Microlunatus soli: one gene and its partner. The protein of the gene in region 1 interacts with the protein of each later gene in a pairwise test. Links are inferred from orthologs where the notes say so. Each region holds a gene or a part of one and is shown in the gene's direction. Other genes may lie near its edges. The genes, in order: BLU38_RS06695 and ndk.

Region 1 (16,952 bases):
GTACTGCTCCCTCGTCCGCGAACCGTTCGCCGGTTCCGAACCCAACGATAGCAAATCCCGGTCCGGAACCATGCCGGGGACCGGGAAGGGTTTGGCCGGGCCGACGGCGCTGTTGGTAGGCTTGTCGGATGTCTGAGAACACCTCTACCGAGACGATCTGGCTGACTCAGGACGCTTACGACAAGCTGGCGGCCGACCTGGATCATCTGACCGGTGCGGGTCGAACCGAGGTGGCCGCGAAGATCGCGGCCGCTCGTGAAGAGGGTGACCTGCGCGAGAACGGCGGCTACCACGCTGCCCGCGAGGAGCAGGGCCAGCAGGAGGCGCGGATCCGTCAGCTGACCGACATGCTGCGGCGGGCCAAGGTCGGTGAGGCGCCGGCCAACTCCGATGAGGTCGCTCCCGGTATGGAGGTCACGATCGCCTTCTTCGGCGATGAGTCCGATACCGAGACGTTCCTGCTCGGTTCCCGCGAGATGCTCGGAATGGACGACAGCAAGGCCAGCGTCTACAGCCCGCAATCCCCGCTGGGCGCGGCCATCCTCGGCAAGCAGCCGGGCGACGAGGTCAGCTACGACGCCCCGAACGGCAAGCCGATCAGCGTCACCATCATCAAGGTCCAGCCCTACCAGTCCTGACCCTGGTCCTGAGCCCGGGCATCGAGCCGACGGGAAGGGTCAGCCGGCGAGCAAGGAGGCGGCCTCGGCCGGGGTCAGGGCGCCGGAAGCCACCTCGGCCAGGATCTGCTCGCGGGACGGTCCCTGTCCCGGAGGCCCGGCCGCAGGTTTCGGCTCGTCCGACTCGGCCAGGCCCATCTTCTGCAACACCTCGGTGAATCGTGCCCGCGCCGTCGGGTACGAGACGCCGAGGTGTTTCTCCACCTCCCGCAGGTTGCCCCGGGCGGCGAGGAAGACGCGCAGCATGTCCAACTCGGCCGCTGACAGTGCGCAGAACTCGCAGGGCGCGAAGATGCCGGCCAACTCCGTACCGCAGGACTCACAGCCGAGCCGGGTGACGACCAGATGCTCACCGCAGACCGGGCAGTCGCTCGGGGCCCGGTGGTCGGGACCGTCCGTCTGATGTCGATGGCCGGTTCCGGGCCTGCCCGGCATACTCATGCGACGCCTGAGGGATCGGAATCGTGGGTACTGCTGGTGCCGGCCTTGACCGAGGCGTGCCCCATCACGACCTCGACATCCAGCCGAGCGCTGCCGTGACCCATCACGACCTCGTCGCCGACGAATCCGGCGTGTGCGCCGCCCCAGCTGATCTTGCCGAGCTGGGAGTCGGTGGCGATCGTCACGTTGGAGGCATCGGACAGCTGCAGACTCAGCGAACCGGACTCGACCCGGATCCGGGAGCGGCCGGTGGTGATGGCTCCCTTGACCGTTGCCTGGCCGGCCTGGATCAGAGCGTCGGCGATCTCCGCGACGTCCACCAGCTTGGCGCCGCCGGCGGTCACCCGGACCTTGCCGAGCCGCGGTACGGCCTCGGTGTTCAGGCTGCCGGCGGTCACCTCGATGTCGACCAGCAGGCTGGGATTGACCCGGAGCAGCAGCTCCTTGCCGAGTCCGAGGGAACGGAAGTCGTCCAGGCTGCGCGTGGCCTTGAGGAGTTGGAATCCGTCGATCGAGGCGCCGAACTCACCGTCGCTGGAAATCTCCAGCACCGGACCGTTGCGGCGCAGCACGTGCGGGCCGTCGGCCGACACGGTGGCGACCGATGGTTCGCCGATGATCCGGACCCGGCGGCCCACCGCTCGAATCGACAACTTCTCCACGCCGTTGGTGCCGGCGGGACGACGGCCGAGCCTGGTCTTCGGCCGTGACGGCCGCACCGATTCCTTGCCGTACGCCGGTTGCTGCGGCCGGTCGGTGCTGGCCGCCCAGGCGTCGCTGTCGATCGTCTCGGCGGCCGCATCGTCGAGCGCGGCCGCAGAATCCTCTTCGACCGCGTCCGCCCCGTCGACATCGCCCGCTTCGACATCGGCAGTGTCGGCATCGGTGGCGTCGACGTCGACCCCGACGCTGGTGACGTCCTCGGCAACGCTGCCCGACGACGTGGCGGTCGTCGGGGCCACGGTGTCTTCGGCTCCCACGGTGTCTTCGGCTCCCACCGTGTCTTCGGCTCCCACCGTGTCTTCGGGGGCGGGATCGGCATTGGCTTCGGGGTTGGTCGTCGAGATCGCGTCGATCCGACGGGCTGCCTCGGCCGGGTCGATCCGACCGGCAGACAGCTCCTCCAGGATCCTCGTCATGTCTTCGGAAGGGCTCATGTTGACGAATCTAAAACCGACCTCCCACATTCGAAAGGCCCGTTGCGACATTCAGGGGATGGCTCAGGGTTGTTCTCGGTGCGCGGTCGCGGCTCGGCCTCGGTACGTACCGACAGCCGGCGTGTGACCGGCAGACGACGGGATTGCGAGCCGAGAGCCACCGGCTCACCATCGGTGGGACCCTTGTCGGAGCTGCTGCACCGTGCACCCTTCGCGATGTCGAAGGTCACGAGCCGACGTCAAAAGCAGGCGGTCTCGTAGCGGATTGGTCACAGGTTCGCAACCCACCCCCTTCGGATGCGCGTTTCGGCCCTTGTCCATGGCAGATTGTCGGAGTCCGATGGGTGCAGTCTCTGAGGACCCCTTCCGTACGGTCTGTTCGGCCATCGTCGACCGCACAGCGGTCCGGCGGGCCAGGACCGAATCGGTAGGACTCGAATCGGTTTGGGGCCGAGGACAGTTTCCAGGTCGGGAGGGGCTCGCCGTACGGACGGCGAGCACGCGCAGGTTGTGGGTGCCGGGGCACGGGGTCGCCGCCGCACCCAGGAATGGAGATGGTGAGGGGTATGAGTCGGTTCGGTAAGCCCGGCGTTGTTCGCGGAGCGCTGGCGGCGACTGTTCTGCTGACGAGTCTGTCGATGGTCGGCTGTGGCCAGATCGCGCGCGGGGACAACCCGCTCGGGGGCAACGGCAATCCGGACTCCAAGACGTCCAGCCAGCCGAGCGCCGGTGGTAAGCAACCCGGCGAGAAGCCGAGCAAGCCCGCGCCGCCGCCGGACCCGTACAAGCTCACCAGCAACATCAAGGACGAGGCGAGCGACGTCAAGATCGACAAGATCCTCAAGCTCACGGCGAGCAACGGAACGCTGTCCAAGGTCAAGGTGACCGGGTCGGTGCTGGACCACGGCGAGACCAAGAAGGTCAGCCTGGACGGTGACCTGACCGACGGCAAGACCGGTTGGACCGCCTCCGAGCTGCTCGAACCCAGCGGCGACTACACCGTCAAGGTGAGCGGCATCAACAGCGACGGCAAGAAGGAGAGCGACACCTCGACCTTCAGCACCAAGGACGTGTCGCTGGACAACCAGGTCTTCCCCAGCTTCGCCGGCACCATGAGTGGCACCGTCGGGGTGGCCACCCCGGTGGTGCTGCAGTTCGATCTCCCGGTCAAGGACAAGAAGACCTTCGAGAAGCATCTCCATGTCAGCAGCAGCTCCGACCAGAAGGGCAGCTGGCATTGGTACAACGACAAGGAAGTGCACTGGCGGCCGGCCGAATACTGGGAGCCGGGCACCAAGGTGACCGCCACCGCCGACCTGAACAGCGTCCCCGCCGGTGACGGGCTGTACGGCCAGAAGAGCGTCTCGACCAGCTTCACCGTCGGTGACTCGGTGATCACCAAGGTCAACCTGAAGTCCCACATCGCCAAGGTCTACGTCAACAGCAAGCTGGCCCGGACCATGAAGATCAGCGCCGGCAAGCCCGGCGACGACACCCGCAGCGGGACATCGGTGATCACCGAGAAGCGCACCAACTACACGATGACCTCGGAGATGATCGGGTTGCCGAAGACCGGCCCCGAGTCCTACCGGCTGACCGCCGCCTACGCGATGCGGATCACCACCTCCGGAGAGTTCCTGCACTCCGCCCCCTGGAACGCCGGCTACTTCGGCAGGCAGAACGCCAGCCACGGCTGCATCGGGATGAGCGTGGAGGATTCCGGCTGGTTGTACAAGCACGCCAAGTCGGGCAGCCCGGTGATCGTGACCGGCAGCAAGCGTTCGCTGGATCCGCTGAACGGTCTGACCGACTGGAACGTCGACTTCGAGACCTACGCCGAGGGGTCGGCGCTCTGATCGGCTTCCGATCCCGGATCGGAACCGCGACCCGCTGACCTCCCGATGCATCCGCCGCCCGAACCGCGTCCGGGAGAGCCGGTGCGCTGTATCGCGACCAAGTGGCCCGATCGGCCGCACTGGGAGTTCGACGGCCGCTGGCTCGGCCTGGACGACAGTGGTTGGTGGTTCGGCGTCCCAGCAGGAACGCTGCTGACCCGCCCCGGGGCGTCGTACCACTCCAACGCTGACGCCGCCGCGGTCGTGCCGAGCGGCGGTGCCGGCTACATCGCCACCTTCTATGCACCCGGACCGTCACCCGACCGGCCCGGCGCCGTGCACACCTACGTCGACATCACGACCCCGCCGCTGCTGTCCCCCGGCCGGATCGTCGCGGTCGACCTCGACCTCGATGTCGTCCGGGAGCGCGCCGGCCGGCTGTACGTCGACGACGAGGACGAGTTCGCCGAGCATCAGGTCACCCTCGGCTACCCGGACCAGATCATCACCCAGGCCCGTCGGAGCTGTGATCAGGTCCACGCTGCGCTGGCCGCGGGTGCGGCTCCGTTCGACGGCCGGTCGGAGGCCTGGTTGCAACGGGTCGGCGACCTGCCACGGCCGAACTCGGCGACCGACTGAACGCCGACGCACGATCTCGGAGGATCGCTGCGATCGGCGTGGATAGGCTCCCCGGGCATGAACTCCGACTGTGTCTTCTGCTCGCTGCTGCGCGACGAGGGTGCGGCCGATTGGATCTGGCGCGGTCAGGGCGCGTCGGCCCTGCTGCCGCTGGAGGACGGCCGGTTGGCTCCCGGGCACACCCTGGTGATCGCCGATCAGCACGCGGTCGGGGTGCAGGACGTGTCGCCGGCAGCACTGACCCAGGTGATCCTGCTGGTCCAGCAGGTCTCGGTCGCGCTGCGGGACGCGTTCGGCGCCCGCGGGGTGAATGTCCTGAACGCCAGCGGCCCGGACTCCGACCAGTCGGTCGACCATCTGCATTTTCACGTCGTACCCCGTTGGGCAGCCGACGGCCTGGACACCTGGCCGGGTGGCAGGTCCGGTCATCGACTCGGGACGCAGTGGCCGGCGGAGCTGCGCCGGGCGGTCACCGCACGACAGTTATGAGCCTCTGGCTGCTCGTGCCGGCGTGCCGATGATCAACACGGCGTGACCGCTACTCCCGTACGGCGGTCGCGACCGGTTCTTCCTTGTGGGTCGCCAGATATTGGATGAAGGTCTTGGCGAAGGCGAGCAGCGGGATCGACATCAGCGCGCCGACGATGCCGCCGACGATGACACCGATGGCGATGCCCAACAGCACGGCCAACGGATGCAGCTTGACGGCGCGGCCGAGCAGGAAGGGCTGCAGGATGTGACCCTCCAACTGCATCACCAGGATGATCCCGGCGAGCATGATCAACGCCTGCACCCAGCCCAACATCACCAGCGCCACCAGGACGGCGACGAAGCCGGAGACGAAGGCACCGACCAGCGGCACGAAGGCGCCGAGGAACACCAGTGCGGCCAGCGCCGGGGCGACCGGCACCTGCAGGACCAGTGCGACGATCAGGACGCCGATCGCGTCGGAGAACGCGACCAGGATCGTCGCCCGGACGTAGTGCACCAAGGCCGTCCAGCCATTCCGGCCGGCGCTGTCGATCCGCTGACTGGCGTTGCGCGGCATCAAGCGGGTGAGGAACTTCCAGATCCCGCCGCCGTCGTAGAGGAAGTAGAAGGTGGCGAACAGGGCGATCGCCAGCCCGGCGAAGAAGTGACCGATCTGGGTCCCGAACGCCGCCGCATAGCCGGCGATGGTGCTGCTACTGCTGGTCACCAGATCCTGCACCTGGGTGGTCAGCTGATCGATCTGCAGGAACTTCTCCGGGATCTTCAGCGGACCCGTGGTGAGCCAGTCGGTGACCTGTCGGAAGCCGGTGACCACGCGGTTGCCCATCGACTCGGCCTGTCCGGCGATCTGGGTGGCGATCAGGGTGAGCGTGCCGGAGACCAGCACCAGCCCGATGATCATCGACAGCGCCGCGGACAGCGCCCGCGGGAAGCGTCGCCGATTGAACCAGTTGGCCACCGGCGAGATCAGCGCGGTCAGCAGAATCGCTACCGCTATCGGGATCGTCACCTCGGACAGGTAGCGCAGCACCCAGCCGATGCCGGCGAGCACGATCACGACCACGATCAACCGCCAAGCCCAACTCGCCGCGATCCGGAAGCCGCGCGGCACCTCGCGGTCGATCGGGTCGGCCTCATTCGTGGCGGTCTCGGCCGGTGCAGTCGCGGTCGGGGCGGTCTCGGTCGGGTCGATCGGCGGCATCGTCTGGCCTTCGTCGACGGCCGGCGCGGACGGAACCGTCCGGCCGACGCCGTCCGACGAGCCTGCGCCGCCCGGACCTGATCCGGTGGATGTCGCCGTACGGGTGTCGCCGCTCGCCTCCAGGCCGGCAACGGAGTCGGCGCTGTGCTTCGGCCTCGGCAACGCCGGCAGCTGTTCCCGCAGTCCCCGCAGCCGCCCGAGGTTCAACCGATCGCGAATCCCCACCCACGCCTCCTACTACGGCAGTGCCTGCTGTGAACGACCTAAGTTACCTGCCCCGACAACCCGTACCCGATGTCCATGACATCATGCCGAGGACGCGATCCGGTCGATGCGCGGCCATGATCACCGGTCCGGATCGATCAGACCCGAGGAACGGCCGCCGGGAGGACGTGTGAACCCCAAACCGCTGACCGAGCTGGTCAGTCCCGACTGGGCGCAGGCCCTTGCCCCGGTCGCCGGAACGATCTCCGGGATGGGCGACTTCCTGCGTGCCGAGTTGGCCGCCGGCCACGGCTACCTGCCGGCCGGCGACGCGGTGCTGAGGGCCTTCAGCAGACCACTGGCCGAGGTCCGGGTGCTGATCGTCGGCCAGGATCCCTATCCGACTCCGGGACATCCGGTCGGGTTGTCGTTCTCGGTGGCCCCCGATGTCCGGCCGATCCCGCGCAGTCTGGCCAACATCTATCGCGAATTGGAGGACGATCTGGGCATCGCGCGGGCGGCCGGTGGCGACCTCACCCCCTGGTTCGAGCAGGGCGTGCTGCTGCTGAACCGGGTGCTGACCGTGCAACCGCGGCTTTCCGGGTCCCATCGCGGGAAGGGGTGGGAGCAGGTCACCCAGTGCGCGATCGAGGCACTGGTGGCGCGCGGCGGTCCGCTGGTCGCGATCCTGTGGGGCCGCGACGCCCAGTCATTGATCCCGATGCTCGGGTCGGTGCCGTACATCAAGAGCGCGCATCCGTCACCGATGTCGGCCGATCGCGGCTTCTTCGGATCCCGTCCGTTCAGCCGAGCCAATCGCTTCCTGGTCGACGCCGGCGCGGATCCGATCGACTGGCGGGTCGACCGCTGAGCTGTGCTGTGCCGGCGCTGACGTTTCGGCCGCCACCGAATACCTTGGGCCCAAGCTAACTCCGGAATACGCTGTCGACGCTCGTGCAGTTCCGCTGCCCGGTGCAGATCCGTGCTCGACGAGGAGACAGCTGATGACGACCGTGCGGCAACGGACCGGTCGGCGCGCCGGTTGGGGATTCATGATCATCGCCGCCGTGCTCGGCTCCTTCCTCGCCGGCGCCAGCGCACCGACGCCGTTGTACGCCCGCTATGCGACGATCTGGCACTTCTCCCCGGTCACGGTGACGGTGGTGTTCGGCGTCTATGCGATCGCCCTGCTGATCACGTTGTTGGTGACCGGATCGCTGTCCGACAGCCTCGGTAGACGACCGGTGATCCTGCTGGCGTTGACGGTGCAGATCCTTGCCATGGTTGTCTTCCTGCTGTCCAGAGGACTGGTCTGGCTCTACGTCGGCCGGATCCTGCAGGGCATCGCGACCGGACTGGTGACCGCGGCGGTGAGTGCCGCACTGCTCGACCTGGAACCGGCGGACCACCCCGGCCGCGGCCCGCTGGCCAATGCGGTGATGCCGACCGTCGGGCTGGCCGCGGGTGCGTTGCTGGCCGGGGCGCTGGTGCAGTACGGGCCGGCGCCGCTGCGGCTGGTCTACGGCGTGCTACTGGTCTGCTATCTGGCGCTGGCGGTAGCCCTGTTCAGTTTCGATCTACCGCCGACCGATCGCCGGCCGATCTCATTGCGACCGAGGATCGGGGTACATCCGGAACTCCGGGCGACCTTCCTGGCCGTCGTCCCGTGCATCGTCGCCTGCTGGTCGCTCGGTGGGCTGTACCTGTCGCTCGGCCCATCGCTGATGCTCGGGCTGGAACACTCTGCCAACCGGCTGCTCGGTGGAGCGACCGTCTTCGCGCTGTGCGCGGCGGGAGCACTGAGCTGCTTGCTGCTGCGCGGACTGACGCCGGACCGGATCATGATCATCGGCTGTTTGATGTTGATCATCGGGCTGGCGGTGACCGTGCCGTCGATCATGGTCGGCAGCGGCGTCGTCCTGGGGATCGGCAGCATCATCTCCGGCGCCGGTTTCGGGGCCGGGTTCCTCGGCTCGGTCCGACATCTGGTGGCTGGTGCCGAACCGCAGTGGCGAGGCGGATTGATCGCCTCCGTCTACACCGTCGCCTATCTGTCCTTTGCCCTCCCGGCGGTGATCGCCGGGGTCGTCAGCACCAGGCTCGGACTGCCGACCACGGCGATCTGCTACGCGGCACTGGTCGCCGTCCTGGTGCTGATCTCGATCATCGCCGAGCGCCTCCGCAACCGCAGGCAAACCGCCGGCCGCTAACGTTTCACCATGTCCGAACAGTCCGGAGCAGGATCGGCCCCGACCGACTCGGTGGATCGCGTCCTGGCGTCCTGGGCGACAAGCCGTCCGGACCTGGACGTCCGGCCGATCGCCATCCTGACCAGACTGGATCGGTTGAAACGGGCCGTCGACGAGCAGTCGGTGTTCGACCGGTTCGGGCTGAACGGCGCCGACTTCGCCGTGCTGGCCACCCTGGTCCGGGTGGCGCCGTCGACCGGGCTCAGTCAGCGAGCGCTGATGGCCGAGCTCGACCTGAGCTCGGGCACCGTCAGCGTCCGGATCGAACGGTTGGTCCGCTCCGGTCTGGTCACCCGCAATCCCGATCCCCGCGACGGACGCGGTTCGATCATCGTCCTCACGGCACGGGGTGCCGCGCTCTTCGAGGAATGCGCACCGGTCCACCTGCACCACTCCCGACAACTCCTGTCCGGGCTGTCGACCGAGCAACACGATCAGCTCGCCGATCTGCTGCGGCGACTGCTGCAGGCCGTGGAGATGTCGACCGACGACCGTGCGATGGATCGCTGGGGAATGTCACTGCTGCCGGCACATCTCGCGGCCCGGCGCCGTACCGAATTGGGACTGACCGAGCGAGCCGGGCTCGGAATCCGTGCGGTACTCCCCCGGTCGCCGGCTTCGACCGCAGGTTTGAAGATCGATGATCTTGTGGTTGCCGCCGAGGGCGTGCCGGTGTTGTCGGTCATCGACCTGCACCGGGCAACCCGGAATCGTGACCGGATCAGCCTGCGAATCCTCCGCGGTAACCGGGCCCGTACGGTCGGCCTGAGCCTGGCTCCGGCCTGATCCTGCCTGCCTCCCGAGGTCACGGTCGTTCAGAAGTGAGTACCGATGCCGAAGGCTCGGCGGAGCTCGGCCATGTCGTGCCGATCATGATCAGCAGGTTCGTAGCCCCGGTGGAAGTACACCTGCTGCTCGGCCGACAGACAGCCGACCGGACTGCCCGCGATGCGACCGGTGACGAAGCAGGACGCCGGATACTCGAAGGGGCGCTCCGGGTCCGGCGATGACTGGACCGCCGACCCGTCGGCGGCGAACCGCAACGGATGCAGGTCGAGCTCGCGATCGCGTCCGTCGGTGAGCACGAAGCGCACCGGGCGCCAGTCCAGGGTCTGCACGAATCCGACCGCCGCCAGCGTCCCGACGACGGTCTGCTCCTGCCCGGCGCGATGCATCAGATCAAGATCACGATGCGGCCGGGTCTGCCGTCCGATCAGGGCATCGATACCCCAACCGCCACCGACCCAGACCTCGGTGTCAGCCTGCTGCAGCACGGCCAGGACACCTAGCACGTCCTCGGCCGTCATCTGCTGCTTCATCGATACAGCGTCATCGCGGTGACAAGATCATCCGCGGAGCGCTTGATCAAGATCGTCGATCAGGTCCTCGACGTTCTCGATGCCGACGCTCAGCCGGATCAGGTCGTCGGGCACCTCCAGCGCGGTGCCGGCCACCGACTGGTGGGTCATCCGGCCCGGATGTTCGATCAGCGACTCGACGCCGCCGAGGGACTCGCCGAGGGTGAAGACCTTGGTCCGGCCGCAGGTGTCGACCGCCGCCTGTTCGCCGGCTTTCACCCGGAAGCTGATCATGCCGCCGAAGTGACGCATCTGCCGCTTGGCAAGATCATGACCGGGATGGCTGGCCAGGCCGGGATAGAGCACCTCGGAGACGGCCGGATGATCGTCCAGTTGTTCGGCGATCGCGGCCGCATTGGCGCTGTGCCGATCCATCCGGACCGCCAGCGTCTTCAGCCCGCGCAGCACCAGCCAGGAGTCGAACGGCCCGGCGACCGCTCCGATCGCGTTCTGATGCCAGCCCAGCTGTTCGGCCACCTCCTCGTCGTCGGTGACCACCGCGCCGCCGACGACATCGGAATGCCCGCCGCAGTACTTGGTCGTCGAATGCACCACCACATCGGCGCCGAGTTCCAGCGGCTGCTGCAGATACGGCGTGGCGAAGGTGTTGTCCACCACCACTTTGGCGCCGGCCGCGTGGGCCAGCTCGGCGATCGCGGCGATGTCGGCGATGTTCAGCAGCGGATTGGTCGGAGTCTCCAGCCACACCACCCGCGTCCTGGGCCCGATCGCCCGGGCGATCGCGTCGGGATCGGTGACCGCAACCGGTGTGCTGGTGATCCCCCAACGGTCGTGCAGCTGCGCGAACTGACGGTAGGTGCCGCCGTAGGCGTCGTTGGGCAGCAACACCTCGTCACCGGGCCGCGTCAGCGTTCGGATCACGGTGTCCTCGGCCGCCAGTCCGCTGGCGAAGGCCAGGCCCCGGACGCCACCTTCGAGGGCGCGCAGGCACTCCTCCAACGCGGTCCGGGTCGGGTTGCCGGAACGGGAGTACTCGTAGCCCGAACGGAGCCCGCCGACACCGTCCTGGGCGAAGGTCGAGGTGGCGTAGATCGGCGGCACCACCGCACCGGTGGTCGGGTCGGGTTCCTGTCCGGCATGGATGGCCAGGGTGTCGAAGCCGGGTACGCGATCGGTCATGGGTCGGAGCGTACCTGGGCAGATCTGACACGCCCAGACACCGGTTCGATTGCCGATCGATGACCATCCGACGGGGGCCGTGAGGGAATAGCGCCCCGGGAGGGATGATTGAACCCAGTGGTCGCCCCGGACGGGGACGACCCGCTCAACAGGCGAGCAACTGTGGCGCCGCGAGCACTTCGACAACAACGAGGGAGAAAGCATCATGACCGACAAGGGAGAGATCACGCGCGAGCCTGGGGCCGAAACCGCGGTCCTTGCCGGCGGCTGCTTCTGGGGAATGCAGGATCTGATCCGCAACGAGCCGGGCGTGCTGGCGACCCGCGTCGGCTACACCGGCGGGCAGAATGATCATCCGACGTACCGCAACCATCCCGGCCACGCCGAAGCCGTCGAGATCGTCTTCGATCCGCAGAAGACCAGCTACCGCAACATCCTGGCCTTCTTCTTCCAGATCCATGATCCGTCCACGCTGAACCGGCAGGGCAACGACATCGGCAGCAGCTACCGTTCCGCGATCTTCCCGGTGACCCCGGAGCAGGAGCAGGTGGCCCGGGAGACGATCGCCGACGTCGACGCCTCGGGTTTGTGGCCCGGTAAGGCTGTCACGACGCTGGAGCCCGCCGGACCGTTCTGGCAGGCCGAGCCCGAACACCAGGACTACCTGCGCAAGTACCCCGACGGATACACCTGCCACTTCCCACGTCCCGGTTGGATCCTTCCGCAGCGCCAGGAGACGGAGACCACGTCGGCCTAGGAGGTCAGGATGCGGTCGTCCTCCGGCTCGGGACGAGTTCGTCGAGCAGGAAGCGGACTCGTCGCTTGATGTCGTCGCGGATGGCGCGGACAGCTTCGACGGGTTGGCCGGCGGGGTCATCGAGGGTCCAGTCCTCGTAGCGGGTGCCGGGATAGAAGGGGCAGGTGTCACCGCAGCCCATGGTGATCACGACGTCGGAGGCCCGGACCGCCTCGGTGGTGATGATCTTGGGAGTCTGGCCGGTGATGTCGATGCCTTCCTCGGCCATCACCTGGACCGCGATCGGGTTGATCCGGTCGGCGGGTTCGGAGCCGGCGGAGCGGACCTCGACGGCACCGCCTGCGTAGTGGGTGAGGTAGCCGGCAGCCATTTGGGATCGTCCGGCGTTGTGCACGCAGACGAACAACACCGACGGTCGCGGGTCGGTCATGATCGGACCTCCTGTGCTGACGGGTAGCGCTGGCGCAGAGCCAGCGAGAGGTACACCAGGCCGAGCAGCGCCGGGACTTCAATGAGGGGGCCGACGACGCCGGCTAGAGCTTGGCCGGAGCTGACGCCGAAGGTGGCGATCGCGACGGCGATGGCGAGTTCGAAGTTGTTGCCGGCGGCGGTGAACGCCAGCGTGGTGGTGCGCTCGTACGGCAGTCCAGCTGCCCGGCCGAGCAGGAAGCCTCCACCCCACATCAGCGCGAAGTAGATCAGCAGCGGCACGGCGATCCGGGCAACGTCGAGCGGCCGGTCGGTGATCTGGTCGCCTTGCAGCGCGAACAGGATGACGATGGTGAACAGCAACCCGTACAGCGCGAAGGGGCCGATCGTGGGCAGGAAGCGGTGTTCGTACCACTTCCGGCCGCGGGCGCGTTCGCCGAAGTGACGGGTGAGGAATCCGGCGATCAGCGGGATGCCGAGGAAGATCAACACCGAGACGGCGATCTGGCCGGCCGAGATGTCGAGTCGGGTTCGGGTCAGGCCGAGCCAGCCGGGCAGGACGGACAGGTAGAACCAGCCGAGGCCGGCGAAGGCGATGATCTGGAAGACGGAGTTGATCGCGACCAGGACGGCGGCGGCTTCGCGGTCGCCGCAGGCCAGATCGTTCCAGATGATCACCATCGCGATGCAGCGGGCCAGGCCGACGATGATCAGCCCGGTCCGGTAGTCGGGCAGGTCGGGCAGCAGCAGCCAGGCCAGGGTGAACATCAGTGCTGGGCCGATGATCCAGTTCAAGATCAGCGACAGCACGAGCGTCTTGGTATCGCGGGTGACGGTGTCGAGTCTGTTGTAGCGGACCTTGGCCAGGACCGGGTACATCATGATCAACAAGCCGATCGCGATCGGCAGTGAGACGCCCTGGATCGCGACAGCACTCAACGCTGTGCCGAGGCCGGGGATGAGGCGGCCGAGGAGCAGGCCGACGGCCATCGCTGCCAGGATCCAGACCGGCAGGAACCGGTCCAGCCGGGACAGCTGCGCCACCGGTGATTCCTGATGTTCATCGGCGGCCCGGAGCCGCTGTGCGGGTTGGTTCGTCGTCATGTCGTCCCTTGCTGGTGATGCTGACCGGCTCGGTGGAGTGTGCTGCCGGGCCGCAGCCTCAGTTGGTGGTGCGCTCCGCTGCGACGACCGGCGCACCGGTCGCTGTGACGAGCCCGGTCAACTCGACGAACTCCGGCGTCGCCGCCGTGGTGCCGCAACAGCCGCCGACGGTGGTGTCGTCGTCGAACAGGCCCGCACCGCCGCAGACGCCGCTGTCGGGCAACACCAGCTGGACATCGTCGGCTGCGGCCCCGTCGCCGGCCAGGGCGGCAGCGATCGAGCGGACCTGCTCGAATCCGGTCATCGCCAGGAAAGACGGTGCTCGGCCGTAGGACTTCATTCCGGCCAGGTACAGGCCGGGTTCGGGCTGGGCCAGCGCCCGGTGTCCATGGGGTCGGACCGAGCCGCAGGAGTGGTAGTTCGGGTCGATCTCGGCCGCCAGCTGGACCGGGGCCTGGAGCCGGTTGTCCAGTTCCAGCCGTACCTCGGACAGGAACGACAGGTCGGGCCGGAACCCGGTCACACACACGACCTGATCCAGCCCGTCGATCCGACGGCCGTCCGAGCCGACCAGAGTCACGCCGTTGGAATCGGTATCGACCGCGAGGGTGCGGAAGCCGGTGACGACATCGATCAGCCCCTCCTCGACCGCTTCCCGCACGCGGGTGCCGAGTGCGCCACGGGCCGGGAGCTCGTCGGCCTCGCCACCGCCATAGGAGTCCCCGACAGTGCCACGGCGCAGCACCCACACCACCCGGGATCCCTGCCGGTGCAGCGGTTCCGAGGTCAGGGCGATCAGTGAGGTCAGCGCCGAGGCACCCGACCCGACGACGGCTGTCGCCCGGCCGGCGTAGCGGTCCTCATCGGTGGCCGGGTCGGGCATCCCGTAGACGATCCGATCGGCCGCGGCGCGTTCACCGGGGACCGGGTAGCCCTCCGACCCGAGCGGGTTCGGCCGGGCCAAGGTGCCGGTGGCATCGATCACCGAACGGGCCAGAATCCGGCTGACCGTGCCGCTGCTGTCTTCCACGTACACCACGAACGCCTGTTCGGCGCGGCCCGAGTCGACCACCAGGTCCCGATCCTGGCGAGCCACGCCGACCACCCGATTCCCCAATCGGATCCGGTCCCCCAGGACGGCGGCCAGCGGCGCCAGGTAGTCGGTCACCCATTCGGCCCCCGTGGGATATCGATCCGCGGCCGGATGCTGCCAGCCGGATGGCTGCAGCAGCGCCGTACCCGCGGGTGAGGTCAGTTCCGACCATGGCGAGAACAGCCGGACATGCCCCCACGACTCGACCCCGGCCGCCGGTCGGTCACCGGCCTCCAGCACGATGACCTGCTGATCGCGGCCGACCAGTTCTGCCGCAGCTGCCAGACCGATCGGGCCGGCTCCGAGCACCGCTACCGGCAACATACGGCTCGCTGCGCCCGACGTGTCGGCCGGGTTCGGCGCGGGCGAGATCTCAGACATCAGCTACACCCCATCGGGATCATGATTCGATGATTGTCGATACAGACAACCTTGCAGGCTGCATCGACAATTGTCAATATGGAGTGATGACCGCAACAAAGCCGACGAATCGGCAGCTGCTCCAGATCGCCGAGCCGGCCGCCCTCTGCGCGCCGGGTCCGTCGACGGTCGAGTTGTCGGCCGTTGAGGCCGACGGGCTTGCCGGGTTGCTGAAGGCGTTGGCCGACCCGGTCCGGTTGCGGTTGTATTCGCGGATCGCCGGCGCGGCCGGCGAGGTCTGTGTGTGCGACATCCAAGACGTCGGGGTTTCCCAGCCGACGGTGTCGCACCACCTGCGCAAGCTGCGCGACGCCGGGCTGATCGACTGCGAACGACGAGGCACCTGGGTCTACTACTGGGCCATCCCCGGACGGCTCGATCTGCTCGACCAACTCCCCCGTCCGTGATCGCCGGCCACCGATCACACCAAGCGCAGGGCAAGGATCAGCAGCATCCTGCGAGGCAGGCCTGCAGATCCGACACAGTTGCACTGACCCTGTCGTGATCAGGCGGGCACAAGATCAACTTCCCATTCCGGTGAAGGGCCACGATCCCGCGTTCGAGAAACGACTTACAAGAACCGGTCAGCGAAGGCCGAGAGTTCGGCTCGTTGCTCGTCCAGGGTCCGTCCAGAGGCGCTGACGACGACGCGGTCGACTCCCTGCTCGACGTAGGCATCGAGGCGCTGCTGTGTCATGTCGATCGGTGCAGTTCTGGTGTAGCCCAACGCCTGCGGATCACGCCCATGCTCCGCCGCCGTGGTGCGAGCCAACTCGAGCTGGGCTGCTCGTACGTGCGGCAGCAGTGCCCCGCCAGGGAAGTAGCCGTCGCCGTACCGACCGGCACGTCGGGCGGCCGGCGAACTCGAGCCGCCGACATGAATCGGCAGCATTCCGCGGTACGGCCGGGGGAAGCTGGCCAGACCGTCGAAGTCGAAGAACTCGCCGTGGAAGCTGACACCGGCGGCGTCGCCGGACCACAGCAGCCGCAGCACCTGGATGGCTTCGTCCGCTCTTCGGCCCCGGCTGGCGAAGTCGACCCCGACCGCCGTCGCCTCACCGGGCAGCGAACCGAGGCCGACGGTCAGCAGTTGCACGCGCCCTCGCGACAGTTGGTCGATCGTGGCCAGTCGCTTGGCGAGCGTGACCGGATGATGGTAGGGCAGCAGCAGCACTCCGGTGCCGAGCAGCAAGCGATCTGTGCCGGCGGCGACGAAAGCCAGCGCGTCCAGCGGGTCGACGTATTCCAGGTCGGGGGCAAGATCGAATTCCCCGACCTTTGCCCCCTGGTAGCCGACAACGTGCTCAGGTAGGTAGATGCCTTCGAATCCACAGCTCTCGGCATGCCGCGCGTATCCCAACAGCGCATCCGGGTCGACACCGACGTACGGCGTGCTGTAGCTGACACAGAACTTCACCCGTTGGTCTCCTTCGAATCATGATCATCATGGGTCGAGGCGTGCCCCGCATCCGTGCGTGACACCACGTCAGATCCCCGAGTAGGCGTGCAGGCCGGAGAACAGCAGGTTCACCCCGACGAAGTTGAACCAGAACGATGCCAAGCCGATCACGGCGATGATCGCCGCCCGGCGCCCCCGCCACCCCGCAGTGGAGCGGGCGTGCAGATAGCCGGCGTAGATCACCCAGGTGACGAGGGTCCAGACCTCCTTGGGATCCCACCCCCAGTATCTGCCCCAGGCATACTCCGCCCAGATTGCACCGGCAGCCAACGCGAAGGTCCACAACGGGAAGGCGAA
Region 2 (8,465 bases), 3.4 Mb from region 1 along the record:
GTCGCCTGCGGTGCCGCCGTACTCCTCGCCGACCACGACGTGATCGGGCAATTCCTCGGCGACGATCGCTCGCACCGCTCGTTCGACGGCCGTGTCCACCGCCGTCACCACATCTGCCGCATGCTTCTTGGTCCTGATCTCTCCCAGCGGCATCTCGCGGGTGATCCGGATCGCCTCGTCGGCGGCCCGTCTGGCGGTGTTGATCGATCTCTCCAGGTCCGCGGCGGCCATCGGCTCAGTCATGGCCCGTACCCTAGCGACAATCGTAAAGTACAATCATAATTGTATTTTGATCGCGGATCGTTCCACGGAGGGGAGATCTCATGACACCGGGTGAGCGACGCCGGCTTCGGTTCGGCGTGCTCGGGACCGACGATGCCGATGTCGCCGACCAGGCGCGTCAGGCCGAGGCGCTGGGGTTCGACATCTTCGCCCTCAGTGATCATCTGCACGGCAGTCGACCGACTCTCGAGCCATGGACCGCGTTGACGTGGGCCGCTGCGGCGACGGAGCGGATCGCGGTGCTCACCGACGTGCTCGGGTTGCCCTACCGGGAGCCGCCGGTGCTGGCCAAGATGGCCGAGACGCTGGACCGGCTGTCCGGCGGACGGCTGATCCTCGGACTGGGCAACGGTGGCTACGAGCCGGAGTTCGCGGCGTTCGGGCTGGCAACGCGGACACCGGGACAGAAGGTGGCCGCGCTGGGGGAGGCGATCGAGATCCTGCGCGCGCTCTGGTCGGGCCGAGCGACGACGTCGGACGGGGAGCACTACCGGCTGACTGACGCCGTGATCGCGCCACCCCCGGAGCACCCGATCCCGATCTGGGTCGGTTCGTACGGACCGAAGGCACTGGCCCAGACCGGGGCTCTGGCCGACGGCTGGCTGCCCTCGATCCAGCGGCTCGAACCGGACCAGGCCGCAGCCATGAAGAAGGCGGTCGACGAAGCGGCGGTGTCGGCCGGCCGGCATCCGGGCGATCTGAGCTACGCCTGCAACATCCAGGTCGGCTCCGGTGACGCCGGGACGACCGTCCGGCAGCTCCGGGACATCGCCGCGCTGGGTTTCGACACCTTCGTGGTCGCCGGACTGACCGACAGCCGCGCCCGTGAGCAGTTCGCCCGGGAGATCGTGCCGCTCGTCGTCGGCGACTGACTCAGTCAGTCGCGGGAGTAGCCGTGCAGGAAGGCCTCGACGCCGGCGGTGATCATTGCCGCAGCCTGCTTCCTGGTCACCCGTCGCCCGGGGCGCAGTGGATCGGTGATCGTGACGAGTCGGGTGAAGTGCAGGGCCGCGAGATCGGGATCCTCGACCCGTAAGCTGCCGCGGTCGGCCAGAGCGGCGAAGGCTCGTGCCAGCGCTCGGCGGACGTGCAGCGGGCCGGCCTCCTGCCAGGCGTCGAGGGCGTTCGGCGGGATCCGACCGATCTCGGCACGCATCTGCTCGACCAGCGCGTGATGCTCGGCCTGATCAGGCAACGGACGGGTCCAGTCGGTCGCGAACGCGATCAGCGCTGCAGTGAGGTCGTCCCGGTGCTCGGATGCCTGACCGAGGTGTCGGTCGATGATCTCGACCTGTGCTGCGGCCACGCGGGCCGCGCTGTCGGCGATGGTTGCCTGGAGCAGGGCTGCCTTGCCGTCGAAATGGTTGTAGATCGTTCGGGTCGAGACATCGGCTCGGGCGGCGATCAGCTCGATGCTCGCCGCGGCATAGCCCAGTTCGCTGAACACCGACAACGATGCATCGAGGACGGCCTGCTGTTTGGCCGGATCGGGACCGCGACGTCGTGGGGCTGTCGTCATCGGCGGAGTTCCTGCAGCAGTCCGATCCGGTTGGTGATCATCGCGGTCACACCGCGATCCAGTAACTGCCGCATCACCGCCTCGTCGTCGACGGTCCAGCAGCAGCTGGCCAGTCCATGATCGGCGATCCAGCCCAGGACGGCGTCGTCCACCATCGGCCAATGCGGATTGAACGCCTCCGGCGCCAGGTCGGCGACCATCGCATCGGACGGCAACCGGCCGTCCTGATCACCTTCGTCCCAGGAGAAGATGATCCGGGCCTGCGGATCTGCCTCCCGGATCACCCGCAACGAGTCGAACCGACCGCACCAGATCGCCTGGTCGACAGTGATCACCCCGGATCGGACCGCTTCGGCGACCACCAGCCGGCTCGGTTCGGCCCAGTCCTCAGAGTCCATGTCGATCAACAGGGCCTTGCCCGACGGTCCGATCAACTCCAGTGCTGCTGCCAGTGACGGGATCTGCTCGATCTGATCATGGTCGACCTCGGTGACCGTGCGCGGATCGTTCCACAGCCGGTCCAGGGTCAGATCGTGCAGGAGCACCACCTGACCGTCGGCGGTGACCTTGACGTCGATCTCGACGATGTCGGCGCCGGCCTGCAGAGCGGCGGCGACGCCGGGCAGCGTGTTCTCCCGGTGCCCGATCGGCTCTCCGCGGTGGGCGATCGCGCGGAACGGCCCGCCGGGTGTCAGCGAGGTCATGCCAGTGCTCCGGTCTCGTCGTAGATCAACACCGAGGACAACCGGAGACCGACGGTGTCGCCGACGGCATGCTCGGCGGTCGTTGCGGCGAAGGCTCGCAGCGACAGATCTCCGGAGACCTCCAACACCAGCTCGGTGAAGTGCCCACGTGGAATGGTCCGGGTGATTGTTGCGCTCGTTCCGGTCTCGCCGGCACCGACGATGATCACATTCTCGGGGCGGACCCCGACCGTGCGCGGTCCGTCACCCGGCGGGACCGGTCGATCCACGGGGATCCCGGCGAGCAGCTCGGCGTCGAAGGTGTTCATCGCACCGACGAAGCCACCGACGAACCGGGTCGCCGGGTGCCGGTAGAGCTGGACCGGCTCGGAATACTGCTCGATCCGGCCCGCGTTCATCACCGCCACCCGATCGGAGATGCTGAGCGCCTCGTCCTGATCGTGGGTGACCACTACCGTGGTGATGCCGAGTCGCTGCTGGATCTCACGGATGTCCTCCCGGACTCGCACCCGCAGCTTGGCGTCCAGGTTGCTCAACGGTTCGTCCAGCAGCAGTACCGCCGGTCGTTGCACCAGGGCACGGGCCAGCGCCACCCGCTGCTGTTCACCGCCGGAGATCCGGGCCGGCCGACTCTTCACGTGGTGCATCAGGTTGACCAACTCGAGCATCTCGTGCACCCGCTCGGTCAGCTCGGCCTTCGGGGTCTTGCGCAACCGCAACGCGTAGGCGACGTTGTCGAAGACTGTCATGTGCGGCCAGAGGGCGTAGTTCTGGAAGACCATTGCGGTCGGCCGCTTCTCCGGCGGCACCCGGGTGACGTCGCTGCCGTCGATGGTGACCGTGCCGAGGTCGGGGGTCAGGAACCCGGCGATCATTCGCAATGTCGTCGTCTTGCCGCAGCCGGACGGTCCGAGCAGGCAGACCAGCTCGCCCGTGGCCACGGTCAGGTCGAGATCGTCGACGATCGTCCGGCCGCCGAGATCCTTGCCGATCCCGGCCAGCACCAGGCCTTGATCGTGGGTTGTCATCGGATCTGGAACCCTTCTGCCAATTGGCCGCCCATCACATGCTTGCGAACCAGCATCAGCAAGATCACCGAGGGGATGGACAGCAGGATCGAGAACACCGCCGCCACCTGGCGTGGATAGTTCAGCACCAAGGAGTACATCGTCGTCGGCATCGTATAGAACACCGGCGCGCCGACCAGATAGGTGCCTTGTGCTTCGTCGAAGGAGGCCAGGAAGCTCATGATCAACGCCACCAGGATGCCCGGCAGCGCCATCGGCAAGGTGATCGTGAAGAACACCCTGAAGCGGCTCGCGCCGGCGTCCCGGGCCGCCTCCTCCAGGCTGCGTGGCACCGACGCGAACGCCGCCGCCGGGATCCAGGTCATGAAGACGATGGTGCCGAGCAGGTGCACGATCACCACGCCGGCGAACGTGCTCATCAGGTTGAACGCGTAGAACAGTGCGGCCAGCGCGACGAACAGGCCGGTCTTGGGGAAGGCGTTGGTGGCGAACAGCCCGATCAGGAAGATCCTCCGGCCGGGAAAGTCGAAGCGGGCGAAGGCGTACGCCGCCGGCAGGCAGATCGCGCTGGAGACCAGCAACGTGGTGACGGCGAAGGCGACACTCAGCCGCATCGAGGAGAACAGCTGCGGATTGGCGAACACCGTCCGCCACCACTTCAGTGTCCAGCCGTCGGGCAACAGGTGGGGATAGGTCCAGCTGGTCGCGAAGGCCCGGATCGCCAACCAGAGCAACGGCCCGACGATGAAGATCAGCAGAGCGACGATGAAGATCACGGTCAGGATCCGTCGGACCACCGCAGCGATGCCCGTCATCAGACCCGTCCGGCATCGCGGGCGGACCGGAAGTTCGCCCAGACGTAGAAGGCGCCGAAGACGGCAGCCACCGCGAACACCACCACCGCCATCACCACCGACTGCTGCGGTCGATTGAAGGACTGGAAGTAGGACACCATGTCGACGCCGAGCATGCTGGGGGCGTTCGGGCCGGTGAAGTAGGGCACCGTGAAGGCGCCCAGGGTGCCGATCGCGGTGAAGGTCAGAGCGATCACCGTCGGCACCAGGGTCAGTGGTGCGACCACCGTCCGGACGATCGTGATCAGACCCGCGCCGGCGTCCCGCGCTGCCTCCAACAGCGAATCCGGTACTCCCTGCACCCCGGAGGTGATCATCAGCGTCGCGAACGGCAGATGCGTCCAGACCAACCCGATCGTCACGCAGACCATGGTGTAGCCCCAGGTCGGTCCCTCCAGCCCGAGATGGGCACAGATCGACCGGACGAAGCCGTCCCGGGCGTAGAAGGTGAGCATCGCCCAGGAGGCGATCACCACCGGGATGAACATCGGCACCACGGCCAGCCCGGAGACCAGCTTGGCCACCGCCGAACGCAGCTTCTGGTCCTCCGGACTGGTCCGCAGATAGATCGCGATCACCCAGGCCAACACCACCACTGCCAGCGTGGAGATCAACGTGATCACCACGGTCACCAGCAGATCCTTGCGGAAGCGCGGATCGGTGAACACGTCCCGGTAGGCGCCGAGCGTCTGCTGATACCAGGAAGAAACCGTGTGTTGGCCGCGGGCGATGGTGGCGATCGTCTGGTTCAGCCCGCCGACATGGCCCAAGCTGTACGCGATCGCGACCAAGATCGGGAACCCGACGAAGATCGCCGCGACAATGATCGGCGGACTGGCCAGTGCCAAACCGAGCAGGGCGGACGACCCGCTGGACCGCTTGCGTTGCCGCGACATCAGTTGCCGGGCACCTTCTGCTGCCACAGGTTCTTCATGTCGGCGTCCATGTCGGAGTTGAAGCCCGGCCGCAGGTTGCCCGGGTCGGCGTCGGCGAACTCGGACTTCACCGTCCCCGGGAGTTTGTCCATCGCGATCGCCGGGTAGCCGGCGATCGCGGTCGCGATGGCGGCCTGCTGGGTGGGTTCCAACAGCCAGTTCGCCAGTTTGAAGGCAGCATCCTGCTTGGTCGATGCGGACAACACGCCGGCGTAGGTGCCGCCGCCGGTGAAGCTCGGGTCGGTGATCTGCAGAGCCTCGGCCTCCTTCGGTACGACCCCGGACTTGCGGCCGCTGATGAACTGATCGCTCCAGGCCGGGCACATCCAGATCTCCTTCTGCAGCAGGAGTTCCAGGGTGCCGTTGTTGCCGTTGGGGTAGACGCCCTTCTGATACATCGACGTGTTCAGTCCGGCGAGGGTCGCGAAACCCTTGTCCCACTTGCCCTCCAGGTCCTTGTGGTAGCCGGTGGTCATCGTCTTCAGATCGGCCGCGGACAGGTATTTGGTGAGCACGGTCTGCACGAAGGAATCACCGGCACCGCCGGTGTCGGGCGAGTTGTAGGCGAACTTGCCGGGGTTCTTCTTGATCCAGACGAGCAGTTCGTCCAGCGACTTCGGCGGCGTCCCCACCTTGTCCGGCAGGTAGGCCAGCAGCACCGAGGAGCCGCGGTAGGGGATGGAGTTCTTCGCCGCGGCCGCCTGCAGGTCGGGCAGCACGCCGGTCAGGTTGGCGACCTTGCCGGACGGGTCGGCGAGCAGCCCGGCCTCGCCGGCCCGGTCGCCCATCGACTCCAGGAAGTCGATGCCCGGATCCTTCTTCTGCTGGGTGGCGGCGGCGATCTTGTTCAGCACCTGATCGGAGTTCTGGCCGTGCAGGTCGAACTGGAAGGTGATCTTGGTGCCCTGGTTGGCCTTCTCGAAGCCGGGAATCAGGGTCTTGGTCCACAGATCCTGGATGTTGGTGTCGGCTCCGCAGTAGACGGTCAGCGCGTTCTTCGCACCGCCCCCGCCGCTTCCGCCGCCGGCAGTGGTCGCGCCCGGGCCGTTGCCCTGGCAGGCAGTCAGGCCGGCGGTGCCGGCGGCTGCAGCGATTCCGAACGCAATGAACCTACGTCGATCCATGATGGTCCTCCCCGTGATGAGTGACTGCCGGGCGACGGTGACCGGAGCGGTTCAGAACCTAGGCGCCATCGGGCCGGTGACAGCGACGCACAGGTGAGCGTAGCGTGAACGCAGTACGGACGGGAAGGTCGAATTCAGCTCAAGATCAACTACCGCGCGGGTCGCCGGTGGAGACGGTCGATTCCCGCGCGAGCGCACGCGCGTAATAGTGTCTGATCCATGACAGCAAGCACCCCGGTTCAGCGTTCCTTCGTCCTGCTCAAGCCCGACGCCGTACGGCGCGGCCTGGTGGGGTCGGTGCTGAGCCGGTTCGAGGCCAAGGGTTTGTCGATCGTGGCGCTGCAGCTGCGGCAGGTCGACGGAGAGCTCTCCGATCAGCATTACGCCGAGCACGTCGAGCGGGACTTCTACCCGCCGCTGCGGGAGTTCATCACCTCCGGCCCGTCGATCGCGATGATCGTGGAGGGTGACGAGGCGATCGAGGTGGTCCGCGCGCTGAACGGTGCCACCGACGGACGGAAGGCCGCTCCGGGCACCATTCGCGGTGACCTGTCGCTGTCCAACCGGGAAAATCTGGTGCACGGATCCGATTCGCCGGAGTCGGCCGCCCGCGAGATCGCCCTCTGGTTCCCCGAGCACAGCTGACGACGATGCCGACCCACCTGGCGGGCCTGCTGCGGGCCAGCGAAGGGACCGGGGTCGGTGCCGAGCTGCCGACCCGGAGCCTGATCTTCGACTGCCTGCTCGCCGGGGTGTTCTTCGCCTGTGGGTCGGCGTTCCTGCCGCTGTTCTTTGCGCAGTGGCGCCCGATCGATGCGGCGTTCGTCGCGTTGGTCTGCCTGCCGTTGATGTTGCGGCGCAGGTTGCCGCGGATCTCGTTCGTGCTCTGCCAGGTCTTCGGGCTGTTCCAGGTCTGGTGGCCGAGCCCGATCGGCCTGCATGACGGGGCGCTGCTGTTCTCGCTCTATTCCCTGGTCGGTTTCACCAATCGGCGGACCGGCCTCTACGGGTTGGCGGTGCTGTTGGTGGTGGCCTTCTCCGGGGCGGTCAACGACTGGTGGGGTTTCGTCGATGATCAACTCTCCAAGGCCTTCTCCACCACGCCCAGCCTGCTGACCAGGGTCGCCACCACCGCCGGGATGATCGCACTGGTCTTCGCCGCGTGGGCCTCGGGTGAGCGGCTGCGGTCGGCTCGGATGGGGCAGGTGGCGCTGACCGATCGCGCCGAGCAACTCGAACGAGAACGGGAGCAGCAGTCCAGGATCGCGGCGGCCGCCGAACGGGCCCGGATCGCGCGCGAGATGCACGACGTGATCGCGCACGCGCTGTCGGTGATGATCGCCCAGGCCGACGGTGCTGCGTACGTGATCGACAGCAGCCCCGCGACGGCGAAGACCGCATTGGAACGGATCTCCGGCACCGGCCGGGACTCGCTGACCCAGATGCGTGGTCTGCTCGGGCTGCTCCGGGAGGGCGAGGACGACCCGAGCCGTGCGGCGGTGCCGCAGCCGGGCGTGGAGCAGCTGCCCCAGCTGGTGGAGCAGGCCGGCGCGACCGGACTGACGGTGACGTTGGAGCAGACCGGCAATGCCGACAAGGTGGCCGAGATGACCGGCCTGACGATCTACCGGCTGGTGCAGGAGAGCCTGACCAACGCCCGCAAGCACGGCGGTGACCAGGTCCGGCTGGTGATCGACTTCGGCGCCGACGGCACCGACCTGCGGGTGATCAACAGTGTCGCCGACACCGACAAGAGGCTGCAGACCGGCGAACCGGGGCATGGCCTGCAGGGCATGAAGGAGCGGGTCGGTGCGGTCGGCGGTCGGCTGACCACCGGTCCGCAGGCGGACGGATTCGAGGTTCACGCCTGGTTGCCGCATCTTCCCGCTACCGTGGCGCCAGCAGAACCGACGGCAGGAGAGAGCTGAGATGACGATCAAGGTGTATCTGGTCGATGATCAGGAGCTGGTCCGTGCCGGTTTCGCCATGGTGATCGGTTCGCAGCCCGATATGGAGGTG

The links.
Region 2: the proteins of BLU38_RS06695 (region 1) and ndk interact in binary tests that used the Escherichia coli proteins (3 or more experiments, as listed by UniProt). The link is inferred for Microlunatus soli from one-to-one orthologs.

What each region holds. Positions count from the first base shown.
Region 1 is NZ_LT629772.1:1,427,351-1,444,302, forward strand. Bases 5,897-8,676 are described here. They hold BLU38_RS06695 (uracil-DNA glycosylase), read left to right. Parts: upstream 5,897-6,836; coding sequence 6,837-7,517; downstream 7,518-8,676. Other genes in these bases: BLU38_RS06690 (AI-2E family transporter), read right to left, coding at 5,897-6,667; BLU38_RS06700 (MFS transporter), read left to right, coding at 7,651-8,676. Outside these bases: transcription elongation factor GreA, read left to right, coding at 129-638; BLU38_RS06665 (DUF2089 domain-containing protein), read right to left, coding at 678-1,118; BLU38_RS31345 (hypothetical protein), read right to left, coding at 1,115-2,305; BLU38_RS06675 (L,D-transpeptidase), read left to right, coding at 2,842-4,131; BLU38_RS06680 (DUF402 domain-containing protein), read left to right, coding at 4,213-4,749; BLU38_RS06685 (HIT family protein), read left to right, coding at 4,807-5,238; more of BLU38_RS06690, read right to left, coding at 5,288-5,896; more of BLU38_RS06700, read left to right, coding at 8,677-8,856; BLU38_RS06705 (MarR family transcriptional regulator), read left to right, coding at 8,866-9,681; BLU38_RS06710 (nucleotidyltransferase domain-containing protein), read right to left, coding at 9,711-10,214; BLU38_RS06715 (cystathionine gamma-synthase), read right to left, coding at 10,242-11,393; peptide-methionine (S)-S-oxide reductase MsrA, read left to right, coding at 11,599-12,150; BLU38_RS06725 (arsenate reductase ArsC), read right to left, coding at 12,155-12,580; arsB (ACR3 family arsenite efflux transporter), read right to left, coding at 12,577-13,683; BLU38_RS06735 (FAD-dependent oxidoreductase), read right to left, coding at 13,742-15,157; BLU38_RS06740 (ArsR/SmtB family transcription factor), read left to right, coding at 15,244-15,603; and 2 more genes. UniProt on the Escherichia coli protein: Excises uracil residues from the DNA which can arise as a result of misincorporation of dUMP residues by DNA polymerase or due to deamination of cytosine.
Region 2 is NZ_LT629772.1:4,848,429-4,856,893, forward strand. Bases 5,685-8,378 are described here. They hold ndk (nucleoside-diphosphate kinase), read left to right. Parts: upstream 5,685-6,665; coding sequence 6,666-7,091; downstream 7,092-8,378. Other genes in these bases: BLU38_RS22200 (extracellular solute-binding protein), read right to left, coding at 5,685-6,446; BLU38_RS22210 (sensor histidine kinase), read left to right, coding at 7,097-8,374; BLU38_RS22215 (response regulator transcription factor), read left to right, coding at 8,376-8,378. Also shown: BLU38_RS22165 (inositol monophosphatase family protein), read right to left, coding at 1-243; BLU38_RS22170 (LLM class flavin-dependent oxidoreductase), read left to right, coding at 324-1,154; BLU38_RS22175 (TetR/AcrR family transcriptional regulator), read right to left, coding at 1,160-1,801; BLU38_RS22180 (glycerophosphodiester phosphodiesterase), read right to left, coding at 1,798-2,505; BLU38_RS22185 (ABC transporter ATP-binding protein), read right to left, coding at 2,502-3,533; BLU38_RS22190 (ABC transporter permease), read right to left, coding at 3,530-4,348; BLU38_RS22195 (ABC transporter permease), read right to left, coding at 4,348-5,283; more of BLU38_RS22200, read right to left, coding at 5,283-5,684; more of BLU38_RS22215, read left to right, coding at 8,379-8,465. UniProt on the Escherichia coli protein: Major role in the synthesis of nucleoside triphosphates other than ATP. The ATP gamma phosphate is transferred to the NDP beta phosphate via a ping-pong mechanism, using a phosphorylated active-site intermediate.